2 regions of the Variovorax sp. GW531-E2 genome follow, and region 1 is predicted to be linked to the other one. Evidence: riboswitches for the same ligand, from Rfam matches in the RefSeq annotation. Region 1 holds a riboswitch; the other holds the start of a gene.
What was found. Region 1 has a riboswitch for glycine ahead of AC07XP_RS25050 (D-amino acid dehydrogenase). Riboswitches for the same ligand answer to the same signal wherever they lie in the genome.

Region 1 (6,364 bases):
CCAGCGTCGCGATGAACTGCCCGGCTTCCAGCAGACTTTCATGCGTACCGGTATCGAGCCAGGCATAGCCGCGCTGCATGATCTGCACGTTGAGCCGGCCAAGATCGAGGTACGCCTGGTTGACGGCCGTGATCTCGAGCTCGCCTCGCGCACTCGGCTTCACGGCCTTGGCGATGTCGATGACCTGGTTGTCGTAGAAGTACAGGCCCGTCACGGCGTAGTTGCTCTTGGGCTTGAGCGGCTTTTCCTCGATGCTGCTGGCCTTGCCTTGTGCGTCGAACGCGACCACGCCATACCGCTCCGGGTCATGCACGTGGTACGCGAACACAGTGGCTCCCGCGTCCTGCGCGTCGGCGCCGCTCAGCAGATGGGCAAAGTCATGCCCATAGAAGATGTTGTCCCCCAACACCAGCGCGCTCGGCGAGTTCCCCACGAACTTGTCGCCGATGATGAACGCCTGCGCCAGGCCATCGGGACTCGGCTGCACCGCGTACTGCAGGTTGATGCCCCACTGGCTGCCGTCGCCCAGCAGCTGCTGGAAGCGCGGCGTGTCCTGCGGCGTGCTGATGATCAGGATGTCGCGCATGCCGCCGAGCATCAGGGTGCTCAGCGGGTAATAGATCATGGGCTTGTCGTACACCGGCAGCAGTTGCTTGCTCATGGCGAGCGTGGCCGGGTGCAGGCGGGTGCCGGAGCCACCGGCAAGGATGATGCCTTTGCGTTGCGTCATGGGAGTCTTCTTCTGTGAGGGGCAGGAAAAATCAGTCGGTCAGAGCGTCTCGCGCAGCATGCGTGCCACGCCTTCCTGCCAGGGCGGCAGTCGCAGACCGAAGGTGGTCTGCAGCTTGGTGGTGTCGAGCCGCGAGTTGTGCGGCCGCTTCGCGGGCGTCGGAAAGGCGCTGGTGGGCACGGCCTCCACGGCCTGCGGGCCGGCCTTGAGTTCGACGCCGGCCTGCTGCGCCATCTCGAGCACGAAGCGCGCGTAGCCGTGCCACGTGGTCTCGCCGCCGGCGATGGCGTGGTACAGCCCGGCCTTGGTCGGGTCTTGCAAGGTGGCGCGGATGGCGTGCGCGGTGATGTCGGCCAGCAACTCAGCCCCGGTGGGGGCGCCGAACTGGTCGTCGATGACCGTGAGCTTGTCGCGCTCCTTGGCCAGGCGCAGCATGGTCTTGGCGAAGTTGCCGCCGCGTGCGGCGTACACCCAGCTGGTGCGAAAGATCAGGTGCTTCGCACAATGCTGCGCCACCAGCTGCTCGCCTTCGAGCTTGGTCTGGCCGTACACGCTGAGCGGGCCGGTCGCGTCGTCTTCCTTCCAGGGCTTGGTGCCGCTGCCGTCGAAGACGTAGTCGGTGGAGTAATGCACCATCAGCGCGCCGATCTGCTGCGCCGCCTCGGCCACCACGCCGGGCGAGGTGGCGTTGAGCTTGCGCGCGAAGTCGGGCTCGCTCTCGGCCTTGTCGACGGCGGTGTGCGCGGCGGCATTGACGATGACGTCGGGGCGCACCGCCAGCACCGTGGCGGCCAGCTGCTCGGGGCGGCTGAAGTCGGCGTGGAAGTCGGTGCTGTCGAAGTCCAGGGCGACCACTTCGCCGAGCGGCGCGAGGCTGCGCTGCAGCTCCCAGCCGACCTGTCCACCTTTGCCGAGCAGCAGCAACTTCATGCGGAAGCCTTTGCAGGCGCAGCGTCGTATTGCTTCTCGACCCATTCGCGGTACGCGCCGCTTTGCACGTTGCGCACCCACTCGCCGTTCGCGAGATACCACTCGACGGTCTTGCGGATGCCGGTGTCGAAGGTCTCGGCGGGCTTCCAGCCGAGTTCGCGCTCGAGCTTGCGTGCATCGATGGCGTAGCGGCGGTCGTGGCCCGGGCGGTCCGTGACGTAGGTGATCTGTTCCTTGTACGGCTTGCCGTCGGCGCGGGGGCTCAGTTCGTCGAGCAGCGCGCACACGGTGTTGACGATCTCGATGTTGGGCTTCTCGTTCCAGCCGCCGACGTTGTAGGTCTCGCCGAGCTTGCCGGCTTCGAGCACGCGGCGGATGGCGCTGCAGTGATCCTTCACGTAGAGCCAGTCGCGCACCTGCATGCCGTCGCCGTACACGGGCAGGTTCTTGCCAGCCAGCGCGTTGACGATCATCAGCGGGATCAGCTTCTCGGGGAAGTGGAACGGACCGTAGTTGTTCGAGCAGTTGGTGGTGACCACCGGCAGGCCGTAGGTGTGGTGCCAGGCGCGCACGAGGTGGTCGCTGGCGGCCTTGCTGGCCGAGTACGGGCTGTTGGGCTCGTACTTGTTCTCTTCGGTGAAGGCCGGGTCGGTCTTGGAGAGCGAGCCGTAGACCTCGTCGGTCGACACATGCAGGAAGCGGAAGGCCGCCTTCTGGTCGGCCGGCAGGGCGTTCCAGTAGCCGCGCACCGATTCGAGCAGGCGGAAGGTGCCGAGCACATTGGTCTGCACGAAGTCTTCCGGGCCGTGGATCGAACGATCCACATGCGATTCCGCGGCAAAGTTCACGACGGCGCGGGGTTTGTGCTCGGCCAGCAGGCGATCGAGCAGTGCGCTGTCGCCGATGTCGCCTTGCACGAAGACATGGTTCGCGTTGCCCTTGAGCGACGCCAGGGTCTCGAGGTTGCCCGCGTAGGTCAGCTTGTCGAGGTTCACGACGGGCTCGTTGCCCTGCGCGATCCAGTCGAGTACGAAATTGGCGCCAATGAAGCCTGCGCCGCCGGTAACCAGGATCATGGAGTCCCCTGCATGTAGAAAAAAGTTTGCTTTACCAAAAATCAACATTCAATTATCCCATCGGTGTGAAGTGCCGATGTACAGGGCTTGGCCGGCTTGCGGGGCCCGCCTACAATCGCCAACAATTGCAGGAGAGCGGGCCTCCACGGAGGCCCTACCGAAGGCGCAAACTCCCATAAACGCTCAGGTCGGCCCGACGAAATTCCAGGCAACGCCCAGGAACTTCGGCAAGGGGTCAGTACTGCACTCATCGATACAGCCGTCTGGAGAGCCGCCACGCCATGTGGCGCACCGAAGGAGCAAACCCGCTGCGGGTGCAGCAGGGTGAATCTCTCAGGTACCGAGGACAGGGGGAGCGGCAACTTGGACATCGGTCGTCCGGTTGCTCGCTATTGATTCAATAGCACTCCACGCCCGCCGTTCAAGCGCTGCAAACTCAAAGGTACTTGCAATGCGTGTGATCGTTCTTGGCGCCGGCCTGCTCGGCGTGACTTCGGCCTACTACCTCCAGCAACTCGGCCACGAGGTGACCGTGATCGACCGGCAGGCCACCCCGGCCGCCGAAACCAGCTTCGCCAACGGCGGCCAGATCTCGGTCAGCCATGCCGAACCCTGGGCCAATCCGAGCGCGCCGCTGAAGGTGCTGCAATGGCTCGGCAAGGAAGACGCGCCGCTGCTCTTTCGCATCCGCGCCGACATGCGCCAATGGCTCTGGGGCCTGCAGTTCTTGCGCGAATGCACCCCCGCGCGCACCCGCCACAACATCGAACAGATCGTTCGTCTCGGTACATACAGCCGGGAAATGTTGCAGCAATTGCGTCGAGACACCGGCCTGAACTATGACCAGCGCACGCAAGGCATCCTGCACTTCTACACGACGCAAAAAGAATTCGACGGCGCCCTCGCGCCCGCCGAACAGATGCGTGCCCTGGGCTGTGAGCGGCTGGTCATCTCGGCCGACGAGGCCATCAAGATCGAACCCGCCCTCGCCCACATCCGCCCCCAACTCGCCGGCGCCACCTACACCGCCGAAGACGAATCGGGCGACGCCAACCGTTTCGCGCGCGAGCTCGTGAAGCTGGCCGAGGCGGCCGGCGTGAAGTTCCTCATGAGCCACACGGTGACCGCGCTGCGCGAAGCGGGCGGCAGCATCGACCACGTCGAGGCGACCGACAACGAAGGCCGCTTCCAGCGCATCCGCGGCGATGCCTTCGTGCTTGCGATGGGTTCGCTGAGCCCGCTGTACGCGGCGCCGCTGGGCATCCGCCTGCCGATCTACCCGGCCAAGGGCTACTCGGTGACGCTGCCCGTGAAGGACGCGTCGAAGGCGCACCAGGTCTCGCTCACGGACGACGAATACAAGCTGGTGTTCTCGCGCTACACCTCCGAGTCGGGCGACCGCCTGCGCATCGCCGGCACGGCCGAGCTCAACGGCTACGACCGCGACCTGAACCGCGTGCGCTGCGAAGCCATCGTGCGGCGCGTCGAGGAGCTCTTCCCCGGCGCCGGCGACACCGAACGCGCGCAGTTCTGGACCGGCCTGCGCCCGGCCACGCCGAGCAACGTGCCGCTGATCGGCAAGACCAAACTGCCGAACCTGTTCCTCAACACGGGCCACGGCACGCTCGGCTGGACGCACGCCTGCGGCTCGGGCAAGTCGATCGCGCGCATCGTGAGCGGGCTGGCGCCCGAGGTCGATTTCGCGTTCGCCGGCATGCCGGCGCCCGCGCCGCGCGCCGTGCAACCCGCACTGGGCTGACACGACACGCGCCCTCGGGTCATGCCTTGAACGTGACCCAGGGCTTGAGCCGCACGGCGCAGCGGATGAGCCCCGCGCTTTCCTGCGCCTCGATCACCGCGCCGATCGGCTTGTAGGCCTGCGGCGCCTCTTCGATGCGGCGCTCTTCGCGCAAAGTCACGCATTGCCAGCTGGCATCGGCGTCGCCGGGTGCGGGCCGCATCGCGCGCACTTCCTGCCGACGCATGCGCCGGCCGGCCCCATGGCTGCACGACCACAGCCAGTCTTCATGCCCCAGCCCGGTCGCGAGGTACGAGTGATCGCCCATCGACCCGGGAATCAGCGCCAGGTCGCCCGCGTGCGCCGGCGTCGCGCCCTTGCGATGGATGTTCATGCCGTGCTCGCGCAGCACGACGTTGTGCGGCACGTCGACCACCAGCGTCGACGCCGTGGCGCCCAGCAGTTCGGCGAAGTCCTTGCGCACCAGCTCGGCCAGCACGACGCGGTTGGCCCAGGCATAGCGCGCGGCCACGCCCATGGCTTCGAGGTACTCCTGCGCCAGCGGCCCGGCCAGGCCGTACAGCCCGCTCTTCGGGTGGCGCAGGCCCTGCGGCCACTCGGCCCGTGCGCGGTCCATCCAGCGGCCGCCGACATGGAACCCGATGTCGCGCGAGCCGCTGTGGATCATCACCACGACCTCGCCGGCCTTGAGCCCCGCGCGGTAGGCCGCGTGCCGGTCCATCACCTGGTCGACGACCTGCAGCTCGACGAAGTGGTTGCCGCTGCCCGGCGTGCCCAGGCACGGGTCGCGGAACACCTCGTGGCGCGCGCCGGTGTAGGCCGGCGGTGCGTGCCGCGACTGCCCGCCGAAGCTCGCCAGGCCGATGCACGCGCCGATCTCGGCCTGCAGCCGGTCGCGGTCGCACGAGGCCCAGAGCCCCTCGTTGCGCACGGCGTCCAGGAACGCGGCCGGCCCTTCGTCGAACAACGCGCGAAACGCCGCCGTGTGCACCGGCACGTCGCGCCCGTTGTCGAGCAGGCTGCGCGTGAGCCGCGCGAGCAGCTGCGTCTTGTGCGGCGCCACCTGGTCCAGCGTGAGGCCGGTGGTCAGCAGGCGCATGCCGCAGTTGATGTCGGTGCCGACTGCGGCGGGAATCACGAAGTCGCCATCGGTCGCGACCACGCTGCCCACCGGCGCGACCGAGCCCGGATGAAAGTCCGGCGTCGCGCAGGCCTTGCACACGCCGTGCGCGCCGTCGGGCGAGCGCACGCTGGCGAAGGCCAGCAGCTGGTTCACGGCTTTTTCTTCCAGCGGCAGGCTCTGCGGCAGAAGCACGGTCGCCTGCGCGGCTTCGTTGCGCAGGTGATAGATGCCATCGCGGTAATCGACGGCGATGTTCGCGCGCGAAAAGGCGCGCTGGAGTCTCGAAAAATGACTGTGGGTGGGGCTGCCCATGGCTGCAATTCCATTCGGGGAAACCGTGTCGGTTTCCGGGCCCCGTCACATCGCATGGCGGGGCGAAAGAGATCGACCGCGTGCCTCGGGGCGCGCGGATCACTCTTTCTTGCAGCAGCAGAGATTCAAGAAAGCGGGCGGATTCTAGCGACGCGAAGCGCTTGCGAACACAGTGCGCTGGCGCACGCGTCGTTTTTTCCCGTCAGTCAGCCAGTCAGTCCGGCGCGGTGAACACCGTCAGCACGCCGGTGTAGCCGTACAGATGGTGGCGCGCGATCTCGCCGGCGGCGAAGAAGCCGACCAGCGGCACGTCGCCCAGCGCATGCCGCACGATCTGCAGTTCGGCGCCCGGCGCACCGAAGTGCGGGCCGCCGCGCCCCGAGCAGCTCACGTACACCGCGCCCGCGATGCGCCGCGCGGGATGCGGCGCGGCC
Region 2 (6,364 bases), on a different contig from region 1:
GGCTGTCGAGCGTGGTACAGCCGCTGTTCGGCCTGTACGCCGACCGCCACCCGCGCGCCTGGCTGGTGCCCGTGGGCTTCCTGGTGGCGGCGCTGGGGGTGGTGCTGGCGGGCCTGAGCCAGAGCTACCTGCTGACCTGGATCGCGGTCGCGCTGTGCGGGCTGGGCATTGCGGCCTACCACCCGCCCGCCACCGTGGCCGCGCGCGCGGCCGGCGGCGCCTCGCAGAAGGCGATGAGCGTGTTCTCGGTGGGCGGCACCATCGGCGCCTCGTTCGCACCCGTGCTGGCGGCCACGGTGGTCGGCGGCGGCAGCCTGTCGCGCAGTTACCTGCTGGGCATTCCCGCGGTGGCGATGGGCGTGGTGTGGGTCGCGGCGAATGCACGGCGCAGCGCGGCCGCCCAGCACGCGGCCACGGCGGCGCGCGCCGCGCAGGCCCGCGCCCAGGTGCTGAAGCCGCACAACGACTGGCGCGCCTTCAGCCTGCTGGTGGCGACCATCGTGGGCTGGTCGATCCCGTACGTCACGGTGCTGTCGATGCTTTCGCTGCGCATCACGCGCGACCTGCACGGCAGCACCTTCCAGGGCGCCGCGGCGCTCACCGCCTTCACCGCCGCAGGGGCCGTGGGCACGCTGGCCGGCGGCTGGCTCGGCGACCGTATCGGGCGCATGGGCACGATCCGCTGCGGCTACCTGCTCGCGCTGCCGGCCATGGCGGGCCTCGTGCTCGCCGCCACGCCCGGCGCGGCGCTGGCCTGCACCGCGTGGCTCGGCATGAGCATGTTCCTGCCCTTCGCCGCGCAGGTGACGCTCGCGCAGGACTACCTGCCGCGCAACCCGGCCACCGCCAGCGGCATCACGCTCGGCCTCGCGCTCTCGGTCGGCGGGCTGGTGTCGCCGCTGTTCGGCCTGCTGTCGGATGCACGCGGGCTCGGCGTGACGCTCACGGTGGTGTTGTGCGTGCTGTGCGTCGCGACCGTGCTGGCCTTGCGGCTGCGCAACCGGACGGTGCAGGTGATGGCGGGCGAGGCTGCCGCGGCCTGAGCTCTGCCCCGCGCACCCGGTGCACAGGGCACTGGGTGCTTCCCGCAGCGAAATCAAGGAGGAGCCGAAGGCGGGGGATATTCGCGGAGGGAAGCACCCGGTGTCCTGTGCACGCGCCCTGAACCACGGACCACCGAAATCCGTGGGCGATTCAACGCCGCACGCGCTCTCTTTCACTGCCAGAATCGACGCAAGCTTCGACGTCGAGCCTGACAGACAAGAAGAAGGAAAGAGAAGGACGCCATGCACCGAATCGTCGCCCAGGGCAGCAGCCTTGTCGCTGCCGGCTTGCTGGCCACCGCCGGTATCGCGGCCACGCCGGCCACCGCACCCGTTGCGCCCGTTGCAGCCGTTGCACCAGCAGCCGCCCCCGCCAATCCCACCAATCCCGTCACCCACCTCGCCGAAGTGGAAACCGCCGTGCGCGCCTGGGCCGCCGCCTGGTCCGCGCGCGACGTCGAGCGCTACCTCGCCGCCTACGCGAGCGACTTCACCCCCGCGCGCGGCCAGACCCGCGAGCGCTGGGAGGCCGACCGGCGCGCCCGCATCACGGGCAAGTCGCGCATCAGCGTGGGCATCGAGGGGCTGGTGATCAGCATCCAGGGCACCTCGGCCAGCGCGCAGTTCCGGCAGATTTACAGCGCCGACGCGCTCACCGAGACCGACCGCAAGACGCTCGAGCTGCAGCGCGTGGGCCCGCGCTGGCTGATCCGCAAGGAGAGCGCGGGCAACTGACGCGCGCCGCCTTGTCCCTGTAAGGCAAATGGTTCACGAAGATGTCACCACTTGCAACGATGCTGCAGCCTTCGACCTCCGAAAGCTGTGGCCGCCATGTTCCCCACCAAGACCGAGAAGGCACGCGACGAACTCCAGGCCGGGCAGCGCACGCTCAGCCAGCGTGAGCGCGCCCTGCTGCTCATGGCCGACGGCCGGCGCTCGCTGACCGACTTCAGCCCGCTGTTCCCCAGCCGCGTCGAGGCCGAGCAGGCGATCCAGGGGCTGATGCAGCGCGGCTACCTGCAGGTCGCGCGCCCGGTCGCGCCGCCTCCTGCACCGGCCCCCACGCCCGTCCCCGCCGCCGAGCCGATCCAGGTCGCCACCTCGGCCGACAGCTTCGACGGCAAGCGCTCGCTGGCCACCACGCGCATGTTCCTGTTCGACATCTGCGAGCGCATGTTCGTGCGCCGCGACCCGCGCTTCGCCAACCAGATGCGCGACGCCCTGCGCGAGGCCCGCGACCGCGAGGCCATGCTGACCATCGCCGCGCTGATGCTCTCCGAGATCGAGAAAGCCGCCGGCCCCGAGCGCGCCGACTCGCTGCGCGAGCGCATCGACAAGCTGCTGCCGCCGGCAGAAACCGTGCACTGAGCCGCCAGCCCCGGCCCCGCGATCCACTACACTCGCCGGGTCAGGAGAGAGCCCCGCGCGACGGGGCCGCCGAAGGCGCAGGGGTTCCCCGAACGCTCAGGCAAAAGGACTGACAAGACGCCGGCAACCACCGGCGTTTCCTTGCTGGAGAGAGGCCGTGGCATTGCACGCGGCCCACCGAAGGAGCAAACCCCGATCGTGGGGCGAATCTCTCAGGTAAAGCGGACAGCAGGGGTGGCCCGTGGCGTTGCAGCCATGGATTTCGACTGCCCCTTTGGAGTGCCCCGTGGCCGCTTCTTCCGCTTCTTCGGATACTCAACTTCTCAAGACCCCGCTGTACGACCTCCACGTGGAGCTCGGCGCCCGCATGGTGCCCTTCGCCGGCTATTCCATGCCCGTGCAGTACCCCGCCGGCCTCATGGCCGAGCACAAGCACACACGCGATGCGGCCGGCCTGTTCGACATCTCGCACATGGGCCAGCTGCGCCTGGTCGGCCCCGATGCCGCCGCCGCGTTCGAAACCCTGATGCCCGTCGACGTGATCGACCTGCCCGCCGGCAAGCAGCGCTACGGCCTGCTGCTGAACGACGAGGGCGGCATCCTCGACGACCTGATGTTCTTCAACGAAGGCAATGGCTCGCTCTTCGTGATCGTGAACGGCGCCTGCAAGGTGGCCGACATCGCCCACATCCAGGCCAGGATCGGCGCACGCTGCCAGGTGCAGCCCCTGCCCGACCACGCCCTGCTCGCACTGCAAGGCCCTCAGGCCGCCGCCACGCTGGCACGCCTGTCGCCCGGCATCGAGCGCTTCGTGTTCATGACCGGCGGCGCGGTGCAGATCGGCGGCATCGCCGCCTTCGTCACCCGCAGCGGCTACACCGGCGAAGACGGCTTCGAGATCTCGGTGGCCGCAAAAGACGCCGACGCCCTCGCCCGCCTGCTGCTCGCGCAGCCCGAGGTGAAGCCCGTCGGCCTGGGCGCGCGCAACTCGCTGCGGCTCGAAGCCGGCCTGTGCCTGTACGGCAACGACATCGACACCACCACCACCCCGGTCGAAGCCTCGCTCAACTGGGCGATCCAGAAGGTGCGCCGCGCGGGCGGTGCGCGCGAAGGCGGTTTTCCGGGCGCGGCCAAGGTGCTGGCCCAGCTCGCCGCCGTCGCCTCGGGCGCGGCCGGCCACACCGACCACAAGACGCTCACGCGCAAGCGCGTCGGCCTCGTGGCACTCGAACGCATTCCGGTGCGCGACGGCACGCTGCTGCAGTCGCTCGAAGGCCACGACATCGGCGCCGTCACCAGCGGCCTGCTCGGCCCCACGGCCGACCGCTGCGTGGCCATGGGCTACGTGGCCGCCGCCTTCGCCGAGCCCGGCACGCGCGTGCAGGCCATCGTGCGCGGCAAGCCGGTGCCGATGGAGGTCTCGACGATGCCTTTCGTGCCGACGCGCTACTACCGCGGCTGACCGACACTGAACACCGCAGACCCGGCTAGGCTCTGCACCCCGATTCCATTTTTTCCACGAGGAGTTTTTTCATGAGCATCAAATACACCAAGGACCACGAATGGGTGGCGGCCGAAGGCGGCGCCGCCACCGTCGGCATCACCGTGCATGCGCAGGACGCGCTGGGCGACGTGGTGTTCGTCGACCTGCCTGAAGTGGGCAAGACCTTCGCGCAAGGCGAGGTCGCCGGTGTGGTCGAGTCGGTGAAGGCCGCCGCCGATGTGTTCATGCCCGTGTCGGGCGAGATCACCGAAGTCAACGAAGCGCTGCGCGCCGACCCGTCGCTGGCCAACAGCGACCCGCTGGCCGCCGGCTGGTTCTTCAAGGTCAAGCTGAGCGAGCCCGCGCAGCTCGACGCCCTGCTCGACGCCGCCAGCTACGACAAGTTCGCCGCCGAATCCTGATCCGCTGAACAGCAGCTTCCTCGCACCTTCGTTCCTTCTCCCCCGAGCCTTCACCGCCATGCCGATTCCCGCCCTTCCCTCTTTGCAAGAACTAGAGAACGCCGAAGAATTCCTCGCCCGCCACATCGGCATCGATGCGGCGGACGAGGCGCGCATGCTGCCGGTGATCGGTTCCGAAACGCGCGCGGAGCTCATCGACGGCATCGTGCCCGCGGCCATCCGCCGCGCCCGGCCGATGCGCCTGCCCGCGCCGGTCACCGAGGCCGACGCGCTGGCCGAGCTGAAGACGCTGGCGTCGAAGAACAAGGTGTTCAAGAGCTTCATCGGCCAGGGCTACTACGGCACCCACACGCCGGGCGTGATCCTGCGCAACATCCTGGAGAACCCCGCCTGGTACACCGCCTACACGCCCTACCAGGCCGAGATCTCGCAGGGCCGCATGGAAGCCCTGCTCAACTTCCAGACGATGGTGTGCGACCTCACGGGCATGGCCATCGCCAACGCCTCGATGCTCGACGAGGCCACGGCCGCCGCCGAGGCCATGACGCTCGCCAAGCGCAGCGTGAAGAGCAAGAGCAACGTCTTCCTCGTGTCGGGCGACTGCCACCCGCAGACCATCGAAGTCATCAAGACGCGCGCCGCGCCGCTGGGCATCGAGGTGAAGGTGAGCACCGTGTCGGAAACACTGCCGCACCTGATGGTGAGCGGCGAGTTCTTCGGCGTGCTCGCGCAGTACCCCGCCACCACCGGCCACGTGCACGATCTGCGCCCGCTCGCGGGCCACGCGCACCAGTGCGACGCCGCCTTCATCGTCGCGGCCGACCTGCTGGCGCTGACGCTGCTGGTCGCCCCCGGCGAGTTCGACGCCGACATCGTCTGCGGCACCACGCAGCGCTTCGGCATGCCGCTGTGCAACGGCGGCCCGCACGCCGCCTACCTGGCCTGCCGCGATTCGTTCAAGCGCTCGCTGCCCGGCCGCCTCGTCGGCGTGAGCGTCGATACGCACGGCCAGCCCGCCTACCGCCTTGCGCTGCAGACGCGCGAGCAGCACATCCGCCGCGAGAAGGCCACCTCGAACATCTGCACCGCGCAGGTGCTGCCGGCCGTGGTCGCCAGCATGTACGCCGTGTACCACGGCCCCGACGGCCTGACGCGCATCGCACAGCGCGTGGCCGTGCTCACCGCCATCCTCGCCAAGGGCCTGTCGCAGATGGGCCGCGAGCCGGTGAACACCACCGCCTTCGATTCGCTGACGATCCGCACCGGCGACGACACGGCCGCGATCATCGAGCGCGCACAGGCCGGCGGCGTCAACCTGCGCCAGCGCCTGCAGCAGCACCTGGGCATCTCGCTCGATGAAACCACGACGCGCGCCGACATCGAAACCCTGTGGGCCCTGTTCGTGCCCGCCGGCACCGCGATGCCGCGCTTCGACGAGCTGGCCGCCAACACCACGCCGCTGATTCCCGAAGACCTGCGCCGCACCAGCGCCTTCCTCACGCACCCGGTGTTCAACACCCACAAGAGCGAAACGGCGATGCTGCGCTACATCCGCAGCCTGTCGGACAAGGACCTCGCGCTCGACCGCAGCATGATCCCGCTGGGCAGCTGCACCATGAAGCTCAACGCGACCAGCGAGATGATCCCCATCACCTGGCCCGAGTTCGCCAACATCCACCCCTTCGCGCCCGCCGACCAGCTGCAGGGCTACGCCCAGCTCGACGCGCAGCTGCGCGCCTGGCTGTGCGAGGCCACCGGCTATGCGGGCATCAGCCTGCAGCCCAACGCGGGCTCGCAGGGCGAGTACGCGGGCCTGTTGGCCATCAAGTCCTTCCATGAAGCCAAGGGCCAGGGCCACCGCAACATCTGCCTGATTCCCTCGTCGGCCCACGGCACCAACCCGGCCAGCGCCCAGATGGTGGGCCTGCAGGTGGTGGTGACGGCCTGCGACGCACAGGGCAACGTCGACATGGACGACCTCAAGCGCGCCTGCGAGAAGCACAGCGCCCACCTGGCCGCCGTGATGATCACCTACCCCAGCACGCACG

Region 2: another riboswitch for glycine. It lies ahead of gcvT (glycine cleavage system aminomethyltransferase GcvT); the one in region 1 lies ahead of AC07XP_RS25050 (D-amino acid dehydrogenase).

The regions. Positions count from the first base shown of each region.
Region 1 covers NZ_JBWKXQ010000055.1:37,896-44,259, forward strand. Annotated here, with positions in the region: gene rfbA (glucose-1-phosphate thymidylyltransferase RfbA) at 1-730, opposite strand, end outside; gene rfbD (dTDP-4-dehydrorhamnose reductase) at 770-1,660, opposite strand; gene rfbB (dTDP-glucose 4,6-dehydratase) at 1,657-2,736, opposite strand; glycine riboswitch at 2,855-2,945, shown strand; glycine riboswitch at 2,990-3,096, shown strand; gene AC07XP_RS25050 (D-amino acid dehydrogenase) at 3,188-4,495, shown strand; gene AC07XP_RS25055 (RtcB family protein) at 4,515-5,930, opposite strand; gene AC07XP_RS25060 (FIST signal transduction protein) at 6,145-6,364, opposite strand, start outside.
Region 2 covers NZ_JBWKXQ010000003.1:41,382-47,745, reverse strand. Annotated here, with positions in the region: gene AC07XP_RS03085 (MFS transporter) at 1-1,043, shown strand, start outside; gene AC07XP_RS03080 (L,D-transpeptidase Cds6 family protein) at 1,287-1,778, shown strand; gene AC07XP_RS03075 (hypothetical protein) at 1,875-2,411, shown strand; glycine riboswitch at 2,443-2,533, shown strand; glycine riboswitch at 2,546-2,650, shown strand; gene gcvT (glycine cleavage system aminomethyltransferase GcvT) at 2,698-3,873, shown strand; gene gcvH (glycine cleavage system protein GcvH) at 3,945-4,316, shown strand; gene gcvP (aminomethyl-transferring glycine dehydrogenase) at 4,375-6,364, shown strand, end outside.